Linked DNA regions of Leptothrix cholodnii SP-6. The protein of the gene in region 1 interacts with the protein of each later gene in a pairwise test. Links are inferred from orthologs where the notes say so. Each region holds a gene or a part of one and is shown in the gene's direction. Other genes may lie near its edges. The genes, in order: LCHO_RS19305 and LCHO_RS06545.

Evidence for each region.
Region 2: the proteins of LCHO_RS19305 (region 1) and LCHO_RS06545 interact in binary tests that used the Escherichia coli proteins (3 or more experiments, as listed by UniProt). The link is inferred for Leptothrix cholodnii SP-6 from one-to-one orthologs.

What each region holds. Positions count from the first base shown.
Region 1 is NC_010524.1:4,345,694-4,352,497, reverse strand. The notes cover bases 2,192-5,153. They hold LCHO_RS19305 (uracil-DNA glycosylase), read left to right. Parts: upstream 2,192-3,280; coding sequence 3,281-4,027; downstream 4,028-5,153. Other genes in these bases: tuf (elongation factor Tu), read left to right, coding at 4,554-5,153; trpC (indole-3-glycerol phosphate synthase TrpC), read left to right, coding at 2,485-3,273; trpD (anthranilate phosphoribosyltransferase), read left to right, coding at 2,192-2,474. In the rest of the region: LCHO_RS19325 (type II secretion system F family protein), read right to left, coding at 1-532; LCHO_RS19320 (anthranilate synthase component II), read left to right, coding at 827-1,393; more of trpD, read left to right, coding at 1,437-2,191; more of tuf, read left to right, coding at 5,154-5,744; preprotein translocase subunit SecE, read left to right, coding at 5,959-6,342; transcription termination/antitermination protein NusG, read left to right, coding at 6,373-6,804. UniProt on the Escherichia coli protein: Excises uracil residues from the DNA which can arise as a result of misincorporation of dUMP residues by DNA polymerase or due to deamination of cytosine.
Region 2 is NC_010524.1:1,393,417-1,400,207, forward strand. Bases 2,469-5,417 are described here. They hold LCHO_RS06545 (type I restriction-modification system subunit M), read left to right. Parts: upstream 2,469-3,182; coding sequence 3,183-4,652; downstream 4,653-5,417. Other genes in these bases: hsdR (EcoAI/FtnUII family type I restriction enzme subunit R), read left to right, coding at 2,469-3,153; LCHO_RS22670 (restriction endonuclease subunit S), read left to right, coding at 4,649-5,417. Outside these bases: LCHO_RS06535 (hypothetical protein), read left to right, coding at 1-534; more of hsdR, read left to right, coding at 679-2,468; more of LCHO_RS22670, read left to right, coding at 5,418-6,385; LCHO_RS23640 (hypothetical protein), read left to right, coding at 6,389-6,532; LCHO_RS06560 (hypothetical protein), read left to right, coding at 6,570-6,791. UniProt on the Escherichia coli protein: The subtype gamma methyltransferase (M) subunit of a type I restriction enzyme. The M and S subunits together form a methyltransferase (MTase) that methylates A-2 on the top and A-3 on the bottom strand of the sequence 5'-AACN(6)GTGC-3'.

The sequences.
Region 1 (6,804 bases):
TGACGAGCAACCCCACGCCCATCAGCATCAGCGGGTAGACCGAGGCCGAGACGACGCGGCGGCGGATGCGGTCGAGCTGCTGGTGGTAGGCGAGGAAACGGCTCACGGCCTCCTGGATGTCGCCGGTGCGCTCGGACGCGCGCACGGTGGCGACGAACATCGGCGGGAAGACCGCGGGGTGGTGTTCGAGCGCGTCGGAAAAGCGCTGGCCGCGGTGCAGGTCGGTGCGCAGCTCGGTCAGGACGGCGGCGGCGCTGCGGCCGGTTTCCTTCTCGGCCAGCAGGTCGACCGCCTCGACCAGCGACAGGCCGGCGCCGAGCAGCGAGACGAGCTCTTGGCTGAACAGCTCGAGGTCGAAGCTCGGCCGCGGTCGCAGGTGCCAGCCGGCCAGCGGGTTGCCGGCCTGGATCGAGAGGATCTCCAAGCCCTGCCGCGTGGCGAGGCGGCGGGCCTCGTCGGCGTCGCCGGCCTCGATGTAAAGCCGGACCACGTCGCTGGCGCCGCGCAAGGCCTTGACGTTGAACTGGGCCAAATCCGCTCCCCTGCGTGGGCTGCGCGCGCCGGAAGGCGAGCGCCGTTGCAGCCCATAATATGGGCCATGTCCGCGACATTCTCATCCGCAGCGGCGCTCAGTTGGCAGCGTTGGCGTCAGCCTGCAGCCTGACCAACCCCTTGCGCCCGCCCGGGCGCACCAGACTCCCCCGACCGGCACCTCGCGTTGGCCTCGCCAACCCGGCCAGCGTGTACCGGGTGCGGGCACAGACACCGGGTGACGACGCGCACACACCACCGCGAACACCCAAGCAATCAACGGGATAGAACGCACATGCTGCTGATGATCGACAACTACGACTCCTTCACGTTCAACCTCGTGCAGTACTTTGCCGAGTTGGGCGAGGACGTGCGGGTGCACCGCAACGACGAGATCTCGATCGCCGAGATCGAGGCCCTCAAGCCCGACCGCCTGGTGCTGTCGCCGGGGCCGTGTTCGCCGGCCGAGGCGGGCATCTGCATCGAGAGCATCCGTCACTTTGCCGGCAAGCTGCCGATCCTGGGCGTGTGCCTGGGGCACCAGAGCATCGGCGCGGCGCTGGGTGGCCACATCGTGCGGGCGCAGACCCAGATGCACGGCAAGGCCGACACCATCACGACCGACCAGCAGGGCGTGTTCGCCGGGCTGCCGCGGCAGTTCAGCGTGGTGCGCTACCACTCGCTGGCGATCGAGCGCGAGAGCCTGCCGGCCGAGCTGGTGGTCACCGCCACCAGCGAGGACGGCGAGATCATGGGCGTGCGCCACAGGACGCTGGCGATCGAGGGCGTGCAGTTCCACCCCGAATCGATCCTCAGCGAACACGGCCACGCGATGCTGAAGAACTTCCTGCAGACGCGCTGAGCGCGTTCCGGCCCGACCCGACATTGCCCCAACGAGGAGCCTCATGAGCATCGCCAACATCGACGCGCTGACCCGCGTCATCGACCACCGCGAGATATTCCACGACGAGATGCTGGCGCTGATGCGCCGCATCATGAGCGGCGAGATGTCGCCGGTGATGATCGCGGCCTTCGCCATCGGCCTGCGCGTCAAGAAGGAAACCATCGGCGAGATCGCCGCGGCCGCGCAGGTGATGCGCGAGTTCGCCACGCCGGTGGCGGTGCCCGACAAGACGAACCTGGTCGACCTGTGCGGCACCGGCGGCGACGGCGTGCACACCTTCAACATCTCGACCGCGTCGATGTTCGTGGCCGCTGCAGCGGGCGCGCGCGTGGCCAAGCACGGCGGGCGCAGCGTGTCGTCGAGCTCGGGCAGCGCCGACGTGCTGGAGGCGCTGGGCGCGCACATCAACCTGACGCCCGAGCAGGTGGCGATCTCGCTCGAACGCTGCGGCATCGGCTTCATGTTCGCGCCGAATCACCACGCGTCGATGAAACACGCCGCGCCGGTGCGCAAGGAGCTGGGCGTGCGCACGATCTTCAACATCCTCGGGCCGCTCACCAACCCGGCGCTGGCGCCGAACCAGGTGATGGGCGTGTTCCACCCCGACCTGGTCGGCATCCAGGTGCGCGTGCTGCAGCGCCTGGGTTCGAGCCACGTGCTGATCGTGCACGGCATGAACGGCATGGACGAGATCTCGCTGTCGGGCGAGACGATGATCGGCGAGCTCAAGGCCGGCCAGATCAGCGAATACGTCGTGCACCCGGCCGACTTCGGCCTGCCGGTCTACGACACGCGGGTGCTCAAGGTGGCGAACAAGGAGGAGTCGGTGACGTGCATCCAGCGCGCGCTGGCCAACGAGGACGGCCCCGTGCGCGACATCGTGCTGCTCAACGCCGGCGCCGCGCTGTACGCGGCCGACGTGGTGACGTCGATCACCGACGGCGTGCGTGCCGCGCGCGAGGCGGTGGCTTCGGGCCAGGCGCTGGCCAAGCTGAGCCAGTACGTGGCGGTCACGCAGTCGTTCAAGACCGCGGTCTGAGGGGGCGGCGATGAGTGACATCCTGAACAAGATCGTCGCGACCAAACACGAGGAAATCGCCGCGGCGCGTGCGCATCGTGGCCTGGTCTCGTTGCGCGACGAAGCCGAAGCCCGCACCGACGTGCGCGGCTTCGAGGCGGCCATGCGCGCCAAGATTGCGGCGGGCCAGGCGGCGGTGATCGCCGAGGTCAAGAAGGCCAGCCCGAGCAAGGGCGTGCTGCGCGAGGATTTCCGCCCGGCCGAGATCGCCGCGAGCTACGAGCGCCACGGCGCCGCCTGCCTGAGCGTGCTGACCGACGCGCTCTATTTCCAGGGCTGCGCCGACTACCTGCGTCAGGCCCGCGCGGCCTGCGCGCTACCGGTGCTGCGCAAGGATTTCATGGTCGACGAGTACCAGGTGCACGAGGCCCGCGCGATGGGCGCCGACGCCATCCTGCTGATCGCGGCCTGCCTCGACGACGCGCAGATGGCCGATCTGGAGGCGGTGGCGCTGGCGCACCGCATGAGCGTGCTGGTCGAGGTGCACGATCGTGACGAACTGCAACGTGCGCTGCGCCTGAAGACGCCACTGCTGGGTATCAACAACCGCAATCTGCGCACCTTCGAGGTCACGCTCGACACGACGCTGGGCATGCTCGGAGAGGTGCCGTCGGATCGCCTGCTGGTCACCGAATCGGGCATCCTGGGGCGTGACGACGTGCAGCGCATGCGCGCGGCCCAGGTGCATGCCTTCCTGGTCGGCGAGGCCTTCATGCGCGCGTCGGATCCGGGCGTGGCGCTGGCCGCGCTGTTTGCCTGAGCCGGTGATGTCGGCATTGCTGTTACCGCCGGTCTGCGTGCCCGACAACCGGTTGCAGGCGCCGTTGGCCGACGCGTTTCGCCAGGTTGCGCCTCGTTGGCGCGGGCTGTGCGATCGATTCCTCGCCAGCGAGGCCGGTCGCTCGCTGTGCGTCGAGGTCGACCGGCGTGTGGCTGCCGGCACGCCGGTTTTTCCTCGCCAGCCGTTGCGTGCGCTGAGGGCGCTCGAGCCTGCCAATGTCCGGGTCGTGATCCTCGGGCAGGATCCGTACCACGGCGCCGGCGAGGCCGAAGGGCTGGCGTTTTCGGTCCCCGAGGGGGTCCGGATCCCGCCCAGCCTGCGCAACATCCACCAGGAACTGATGACCGACGTCGGCATCGCGCGGCCGGGTCACGGCAGCCTGTCCCGCTGGGTCGGGCAGGGCGTGCTGTTGCTCAACAGCAGTCTGAGCGTCGACCAGGACCGTGCCGGCAGCCACGCCCGTCTGGGCTGGCGGGACTTCACCGACGCCGTCATCGCGCAGGTTGCCGCCGATCCGTCGCCCAAGGTTTTCATGTTGTGGGGTGCCCATGCTCAAGCCAAGCGCGCGCTGATCAACGCCAGCGGCCCGGCGCATCTGTGTTTGTGCTCGAACCATCCATCGCCGTTGTCGGCACGCCGCCCACCGGTGCCGTTCATCGGCAGCGCCCCCTTCAGCCGTGCGGCTGGCTGGCTGGCGTCGATGGGACGAGGCGCGATTGATTGGCATTTGTAGATAAGCGCTTGCAACTCGCAAAATGCCATGGTAAAGTCGCTGGCTCGCTTCGGAGGGGTGCCCGAGTGGCTAAAGGGGGCAGACTGTAAATCTGTTGGCTTACGCCTACGCTGGTTCGAATCCAGCCTCCTCCACCAAGCGAAATGAAGAAGCAGAAAGATGGCGACGGCTGTTTTGATGTGAGGCGCGAGAAATTGCGCGATGGCTGCAGGTTGAATTTTTGTTTGGCCCTGTTTTGGGCGGCCGGGCAGCTTGTTCAGGCGGGAGTAGTTCAATGGTAGAACTTCAGCCTTCCAAGCTGATAGCGCGGGTTCGATTCCCGCCTCCCGCTCCAGTTCTGGTTTGGTGTCGTGAGTCGACACAGGTTTGTGTGCAAGGTCTGCAAACCTGTGTCGATGCCCATGTGGCTCAGTGGTAGAGCACTCCCTTGGTAAGGGAGAGGTCGCGCGTTCGATCCGCGCCATGGGCACCAACCATTTTTCTTCTCGCTTGATCGTTGAGTTGATCGCATTCAGGAGTTTGGAACATGGCTAAGGAAAAGTTTGAGCGGACCAAGCCGCACGTCAACGTCGGCACGATCGGTCACGTGGACCACGGCAAGACGACGCTGACGGCGGCGATCACGACCGTGCTGGCAGCCAAGTTCGGCGGCTCGGCCAAGGCGTACGACCAGATCGACGCAGCGCCCGAAGAGAAGGCACGCGGCATCACCATCAACACCGCGCACGTCGAGTACGAAACGGCCAACCGCCATTACGCACACGTCGACTGCCCGGGTCACGCCGACTACGTCAAGAACATGATCACCGGCGCCGCCCAGATGGACGGCGCGATCCTGGTGTGCTCGGCCGCCGACGGCCCGATGCCCCAGACCCGCGAGCACATCCTGCTGGCGCGTCAGGTCGGTGTGCCGTACATCATCGTGTTCCTGAACAAGTGCGACATGGTCGACGACGCCGAGCTGCTCGAGCTGGTCGAAATGGAAGTGCGCGAGCTGCTCGACAAGTACGAGTTCCCGGGTGACGACACCCCGATCGTGCACGGCAGCGCCAAGCTCGCCCTCGAAGGCGACAAGGGCCCGCTGGGCGAGCAGGCCATCATGAAGCTGGCCGATGCGCTCGACAGCTACATCCCCACGCCCGAGCGCGCGGTCGACGGCGCCTTCCTGATGCCGGTCGAAGACGTGTTCTCGATCTCGGGTCGCGGCACCGTGGTGACCGGCCGTATCGAGCGCGGCATCATCAAGGTCGGCGAAGCCATCGAGATCGTCGGCATCAGCGCCACGCAGAACACCACCTGCACCGGCGTCGAGATGTTCCGCAAGCTGCTCGACCAAGGTCAGGCGGGCGACAACGTCGGCATCCTGCTGCGCGGCACCAAGCGCGAAGACGTGCAGCGCGGCCAAGTGCTGTGCAAGCCGGGCAGCGTCAAGCCGCACACCCACTTCACGGGCGAGATCTACGTGCTGAGCAAGGAAGAAGGCGGCCGCCACACGCCGTTCTTCAACAACTACCGCCCGCAGTTCTACTTCCGCACCACCGACGTCACCGGCGCCATCGAGCTGCCCAAGGACAAGGAAATGGTCATGCCCGGTGACAACGTGTCGATCACGGTCAAGCTGATCGCCCCGATCGCCATGGAAGAAGGCCTGCGTTTCGCCATCCGCGAAGGCGGCCGTACCGTCGGCGCCGGCGTCGTGGCCAAGATCATCGCGTAAGTTTTCCGCAGGGGTATAGCTCAATTGGCAGAGCGTCGGTCTCCAAAACCGAAGGTTGGGGGTTCGATTCCCTCTGCCCCTGCCAGATCCTGAATTTTTGGGTTCTGGATTTCCTGGCCTCAAGGCAGCCCGCGGGACGTGTTCGCCCCGGCGGGCTTTGCTGCTGTTGGTTGGGTTTTGTTGTGCGGTGCTGCCGCCTATCCGAGTGAGTGTGATGTCCACCCAAGAAGTCGAAACCGTCTCCACCAGTGCCGACAAGGCCAAGCTGGCTGCTGCCGTGCTGCTGGTCGTGGGTGCACTGGTGGCGTATTACGCGTTGTCCAAGCAGGGTGTCTATGCGCAGTGGGGGGCGTTGCTGGTTCTCCTGGCGGCTGCAGTCGGCGCATTCCTGACGGCGGAGCAGGGCAAGGCGCTGGTCGCCTACGGTCGTGAGTCGGTGCGCGAAATGCGCAAGGTCGTGTGGCCGACTCGCAAGGAAGCCACGCAGATGACTGGCTACGTGTTTGCCTTCGTTGTCGTGATGGCTTTGTTCCTTTGGCTGACGGACAAGACCCTCGAGTGGGTGTTCTACGACCTGATCCTCGGTTGGAAGCGTTGAGTCTGTTTCGTAACCAGGCAGGGACTGAAAATGAGTGATATCCAGGCGGTCGCCCCGGCGGCAAACCCGATGCGTTGGTACGTGGTTCATGCTTATTCGGGCATGGAGAAGGCCGTCGAGCGCAATCTGCGCGAGCGCATCGACCGTTCCGGCATGCAGGCCAAGTTCGGTCGCATCCTCGTGCCGACCGAAGAGGTCGTCGAGATGAAGAACGGCAAGAAGGCCGTGACCGAGCGCCGCTTCTTCCCGGGTTATGTGCTGGTCGAGATGCTGATGGATGACGAGTCCTGGCACCTGGTCAAGAACACCAGCAAGGTGACGGGTTTCGTCGGTGGTGCCAAGAACCGCCCCACGCCGATCTCGGAAGACGAGGTCATGAAGATCGTCACCCAGATGCAGGAAGGCATCGAGAAGCCCCGGCCCAAGGTCGAGTGGGAAGTGGGTGAAGTGGTGCGTGTCAAG
Region 2 (6,791 bases), 3.0 Mb from region 1 along the record:
TGGCCGGCACCCGCGCCCAGCCTGTTGGCGCTGAACGAGGCCTACCAGAGCTACCGCAGCGCCTTCCACGCCTGCGTCTCGGGGGACACCTTCCGCATCAACCAGCGCAGGATGCTTCGCCACACGCTTACCGAGATTCTCAGGCGGCTGTCGGTCTATCTCGAATTTGTCGCCGAGGGTGATCGGATGGCGCTGGCCTCCACCGGCTTCGACCTGCGGCGCGACAGCAACCGCACCAGCGGCACCGAGCCGCTGCCGGCGCCCAAGGGCTTCAAGGTGCTGCACGGCGCATTCAGCGGCACCCTGGACATTCGCCTGGACAGCCTGCCCGGCGCTGCCAGCTTCGAGATCCAGATCGCCCAGGGCGATCCGACCCAGGAGGCCAACTGGAAACACGCCATGACCACCCGACCACGCGCGCGCATCACGCTGGGCGACCTGACCCCGCGGCAGGACTACTGGATCCGCATGCGAGGGGTGGGCGTCAACGGCAACGGGCGCTGGACCGATCCGGTGAACATGCTCGTGATCTGATCGACGTCATGGGGTGGTGGCCCGGGCGGGTGGTCCTTGCTGTGTGATGATTCTTCGACGACCCGCACAGGCCCCACGAACAGCCAATCGGCTTGGCCGCGTTGACACGCGACGCGCGTGCGCCGGCCAAGCCCAGGGAGTGACATGAACGACAAGAGCCGCCTCAGCGAGAGCGACATCTGCGACAAGTTCATCCGCCCAGCCATCGAGCGCGCAGGCTGGAACGGCATGGACCAGATCTACCGCGAGTACCCGCTGCGCGCCGGCCGCGTGGTGGTGCGCGGCCGCAAGGCCCGCCGCGACGCCTCGACGGTGCTGCGCGCCGACTACGCGCTGTTCTACAAGCTCAACATCCCGCTGGCAGTGGTCGAGGCCAAGGACGCCAGCCACGCAGTCGGCGCCGGCATGGCGCAGGCTATCAACTACGCCGCTTTGCTCGACGTGCCCTTCAGCTTTGCCAGCAACGGCGACGGCTTCATCTTCCGCGATGCCACGCTGGCCGATGGGGTGCTGGAGCGCTACCTGACGCTCGATCAGTTCCCGTCGCCGGCCGAACTGTGGGCCAAGTACTGCGCCTGGAAAGGCTGGACAGCCGAGGTGCGCAAGGTCGCCGAGTTCGACTACGCGCCAGCCAAGACACCGCGCTACTACCAGCTCAACGCCATCAACCGCACGGTCGAGGCGATTGCACAAGGGCGCCAGCGCGCGCTGCTGGTCATGGCCACCGGCACCGGCAAGACCTACACCGCCTTCCAGATCATCTGGCGGCTGTGGAAGAGCTGCGCCAAGAAACGCATCCTGTTCCTGGCCGACCGCAACATCCTGATCGACCAGACCATGGTCAACGATTTCCGCCCCTTCAAGGGCGCGATGGCCAAGCTGAGCCCCAATGCCAAGGGCGTCGAACGCGTCGATGCGCAGGGCCGGGTGGGTGTCGAGGACGTGACGCTGGCCGTCAACAGAACCACCAAGCAGGTCGACACGAGCTACGAGATCTACCTGTCGCTCTACCAGGCGGTCACCGGCACCAGCGACGAGAGCAACATCTACAAGCAGTTCTCGCCCGACTTCTTCGACCTCATCATCGTCGACGAATGCCACCGCGGCAGCGCCGCCGAAGACTCGTCGTGGCGCGAGATCCTCAGCTACTTCAGCAGCGCCACCCAGGTCGGCCTGACCGCCACGCCCAAGGAGACGCAGGACGTTTCCAACAGCGACTACTTCGGCGAGCCGATCTACACCTACAGCCTCAAGCAGGGCATCGAGGACGGCTACCTCGCGCCCTACAAGGTGGTGCGCATCGATCTCGACCGCGACACCTTCGGCTGGCGCCCGACCGAGGGCATGACCGACAAGCTCGGCAACCTGATCGAAGACCGCGTCTACACCGGCGCCGACATGAACCGCCGCCTGGTGCTGGAGCGCCGCGACGAGGTGGTGGCCGCCAAGATCACCGAGTATCTGAAGGCGACCGATCGCGAAGCCAAGACCATCGTCTTCTGCGAGGACATCGACCACGCCGCGCGCATGCGCCAGGCCCTGAGCAACGCCAATGCCGACATCTGCCAGACCCAGCCGCGCTACGTGGTGCAGATCACCGGCGACAACCCCGAAGGCAAACGCGAACTCGACAACTTCATCGACCCGGAGAAGACCTACCCGGTGATTGCCACCACGTCCAAGCTGATGAGCACCGGCGTCGATGCGCAGACCTGCAAGCTCATCGTGCTGGACCAGAACATCAAGTCGATGACGCTGTTCAAGCAGATCATCGGCCGCGGCACCCGACTGCGCGAAGACCTGGGCAAGACCTGGTTCACCATCCTCGACTTCAAGCGCGCCACCGAGCTGTTCGCCGACAAGGATTTCGACGGCGAGCCGGTGCAGGTCTACGAGCCCAAGGGTGACGAGCCTGTCGAACCGCCCGAGGTGGCGGATCCGGGCGATCCGGCGGGACAGCCCGATGCCGGTGAAGAAGGTGCAGGCGATCCGCCAACCGGAACCGATCCGCCGCTCGGCCCCTTCGGTGGCGGCGACGATGCGCCACCTCGCAAGTACGTCATCGGCGGCCAGGTCAACGTGCAGGTGGCTCGCGAGCGGGTGCAATACCTCAACGCCGACGGCAAGCTCGTCACCGAGAGCCTGCGCGACTACACCCGCATCAACCTCGCCAAGCGTTTCGACTCGCTCGACCAGTTCCTGCAGACCTGGAACAGCGCCGAGCGCAAGGCCGTGCTGATCGATGAACTGGAGCGCCAGGGCGTGTTCCTCGACGCGCTGGCCGACGAGGTGGGCAAGGACCTCGACCCCTTCGATCTGCTGCTGCACGTCGCCTACGATCAGCCGCCGCTGACACGCCGCGAGCGCGCCCGCCGCGTCAAGCAGCGCAACGTCTTCACCGACTACGGGCCGATGGCGCGCAAGGTGATCGACGCGCTGCTCGACAAGTACGCCGACGAAGGCATCGCCACCATCGAGGGCCAGTCGGTCTTCAACGTGCAGCCCTTCAACCAGTTCGGCAGCGCCACTGAAATCATCAAGAGCTTCGGCGGCCGGCCCCAATACCTGCAAGCCCTGAACATCCTGGAGCGCGAGCTTTACGCGCCCGCTCATTCCTGATCCCTGATTTCTCCTGAACCCGATCCCGCATGTCCAATCTCTCTGCTGTCATCAAATCCATTCAAGACGTCATGCGCCAGGACAGCGGCCTTGACGGCGACGCCCAGCGCATCTCGCAGCTCACCTGGCTGCTGTTCCTGAAGGTGTTCGACGCGCTCGAAGAAGAACTCGAACTGACCCGCGACGGCTACAAGAGCCCGATCCCCGAGCGCATGCGCTGGCGCAACTGGGCGGCCGACGCCGAGGGCATCACCGGCGATGCGCTGCTGAGCTTCGTCGACAACGAACTCTTCGTCACGCTCAAGGGCCTGAGCGCCGACCCGCTGCGCAACCCGCGCGGCTACGTGGTGCGCGGCGTGTTCGAGGACGCCTACAACTACATGAAGAGCGGCCAGCTGCTGCGCCAGGTGGTCAACAAGCTCAACGGCATCGACTTCAACCGCCAGAGCGAGCGGCACCAGTTCAACGACCTGTACGAGAAGATCCTCAAGGACCTGCAGAGCGCGGGCAATGCCGGCGAGTTCTACACGCCGCGCGCGGTCACGCAGTTCATGGTCGACATGGTGAACCCGCAGCTCGGTGAACGCGTGTTCGACCCGGCCACCGGCACCGGCGGCTTCCTGGTCTGCGCCATCGAGCACCTGCGCCGCCAGGTGCACAACACTGAGCAGGAGGCGCAACTGCAGAACAGCATCCTGGGCGTGGAGAAGAAGCAGCTGCCGCACATGCTGTGCGTCACCAACCTGATGCTGCACGGCATCGAGGTGCCCAGCCAGGTGCGCCACGACAACACGCTGGCCCGGCCGCTGCGCGACTACGGCGCGGCCGACCGGGTCGACGTGGTGCTGACCAATCCGCCGTTCGGTGGCATCGAGGAGCCGGGCATCGAACAAGGTTTTCCGGCCGACGTGCGCACCAAGGAAACCGCCGACCTGTTCCTGGTGCTGATCAAGCAGCTGCTCAAGCACAACGGCCGCGCCGCGCTGGTGCTGCCCGACGGCACGCTGTTCGGCGAAGGCGTGAAGACGCGCATCAAGGAGCAGCTGCTCGCCGAGTGCAAGCTGCACACCATCGTGCGCTTGCCCAACGGCGTGTTCGCGCCCTACACCGGCATCAAGACCAATCTGCTGTTCTTCACCAAGGGCGCGCCGACGCAGGCCATCTGGTACTACGAGCACCCCTATCCGGCCGGCGCCAAGAGCTACAACAAGACCCGGCCGATCCGCATCGAGGAGTTCGACGCCGAGAAGGCCTGGTGGGGCAGCGAGGCCGACGGCTTTGCCGCGCGGGTGGAAAACGAACGCGCCTGGAAGGTCGACATCGCAGTCATCAAGGCCGCCAACTTCAACCTCGACCAGAAGAACCCGCACGCGCCCGACGCGGTGAGCCACGACCCCGACCAGCTGCTGGCTGACTACACCCGGCTGCAGGCCGAGTCGCAGGGGCTACGCGACCAGCTCAAGGCCATCCTGGCGCAGTCGCTGGGGGCGCGGGCATGAGTGCGGTGCTGGAGGCGCGTGAACCGCGCGCGAGCTACCTGGCCGCGTTGCAGCCGCCCCTGGTGCGGCAGTTCGATCTGCTGGCCACTGCGCCCGGTGGCGTGGCGCGACTGCGCGAATTGATCCTGACGCTGGCGGTGCAGGGCAAGCTGGTGCCGCAGGATGCGAGCGACGAGCCGGCGAGTGTGCTGCTGCAGAAGATTCGGGCGGAGAAGAATCGGTTGATTGCGGCGAAGGAAATCAAGCGAGATAAGCCGCTGGCACCGATAAGCGATGAAGAAATATCGTTTGATGCCCCACGTGGGTGGGAATTGGTTCGTTTGGGCGACTTGGTGAATGCCAGTGAAGCGGGCTGGAGTCCAAGTTGTGCTGGTTCTCCACGCCGTGCCGGGCATTGGGGTGTATTGAAAGTCAGCGCAGTTTCTTGGGGGAAATTTGATCCCGAAGCCAACAAAGAATTGCCCGCTGATCTGCAGCCGAAACCAGAATACGAAGTGCGGTCCGGCGATTTTTTGCTATCTCGGGCCAACACGGAAGAACTTGTCGCGCGTTCAGTTGTCGTTGGTGCTGTCGATCCGCGTTTGATGCTCAGCGACAAGATCATTCGGCTGGACGTTGCAAATCCAATTCATCGCGGTTTCCTCAACTTTTGCAACAACGAAAAAAGTGCTCGTACCCATTACGCAGCTAATGCGTCAGGCACAAGCAGTTCGATGAAAAACGTTTCGCGCGAGGTTGTTCTGAATCTTCCAATCGCGTTGCCACCCCTCGCCGAACAATCCCGCATCGTCACCCGCGTCGAAGAACTGATGCGGCTGTGCGATGCGCTCGAAAGCCAACGCCAGCTCGAAACCGCGCAGCACGCCCAACTGCTGAACACCCTGCTGGGCACGCTGACCGACAGCGCCTCGCCCGACGAACTGGCCGCCAACTGGCAGCGCGTGAGCGATCACTTCGACCTGTTGCTCGACCGCCCCCAAGCCGTGGACGCGCTGGAGCAGACCATCCTGCAACTCGCCGTGCGCGGGCTGCTGGTGCCGCAAGACCCGACCGACGAGCCGGCGAGTGTGTTGCTGCAGAAGATTCGGGCGGAGAAGGATCGGTTGATTGCGGCGCGCAAGATCAAGCGGGACAAGGCGTTGCCTATTATTTCTGACAAAGATGGACTCGATGATCTGCCAGAAGGATGGGTCGTGGTTCGGCTGGGTGCAATTATGGAGCTTGTATCTGGTCAGCATCTTGGTCCCGCTGAGTATGCAGAGGGTCTTGACTCTGGGATTCCATATTTAACCGGCCCAGCTGAATTTGGTCCCCAATCGCCCAGCCCAACCAGATCAACTGTAGAGCGGCGCGCCATTGCGATTTGGGGGGATATTCTCATCACAGTTAAGGGTTCCGGCGTTGGAAAACTCAATGTGGTTGCGCATTCGGAGATTGCGATAAGCCGCCAATTGATGGCGGTTCGCTCGATTGGCGTGAATGATGCGTTCCTCTTTATTGTGCTCAAAACGCTTGAGATTAAGTTCCAGATGCAGTCAGTCGGCATAGCTATTCCTGGCATTGGTAGAGAGGATGTTTCTCACTCAATTCTTGGCCTACCACCCCTCGCTGAACAAGCCCGCATCGTCGCCCGCGTCACCCAACTCCGCAGCCACTGCGCCGACCTGCGCCAACGCCTGTCAGCCCGTCAGGCCATCCAAAGCCATCTGGCCGAGGCGCTGGTGGAGGTTTGAGTCATGCCCCTCATCAAGAACGCGTTATCCATCACCATCGCCATCGAAGCAGAAGGCGTCAACGAGCTGTGGCTCGACGATGCCGACAAGATGAGGTCCGACGACTTGCTCTCCGAGCTTTTGGCCCATATCGACAAGGCGCTCTGAGCATGGTCTACGAATCCCTGCCCAACCTGAAGCCAACATGCTCGGCGATGGCCTGGACCGGGAGCCATCTTTGAGCGGCGACCGCTACGTCTTTCATGTCGGCCCCGATGGCTCGGAGCCTGATGGCGGCGAAGATATTGAGGGCGCCCTCATTCTCCCAGCGGACTTTCCATATCCCGAATTGCTGGCGCTCGGCGATTTCATCGCGGCCGCCGATGTCTTGACCCCGGGTTACATACCACCGCCAGTGGGCCTGTGC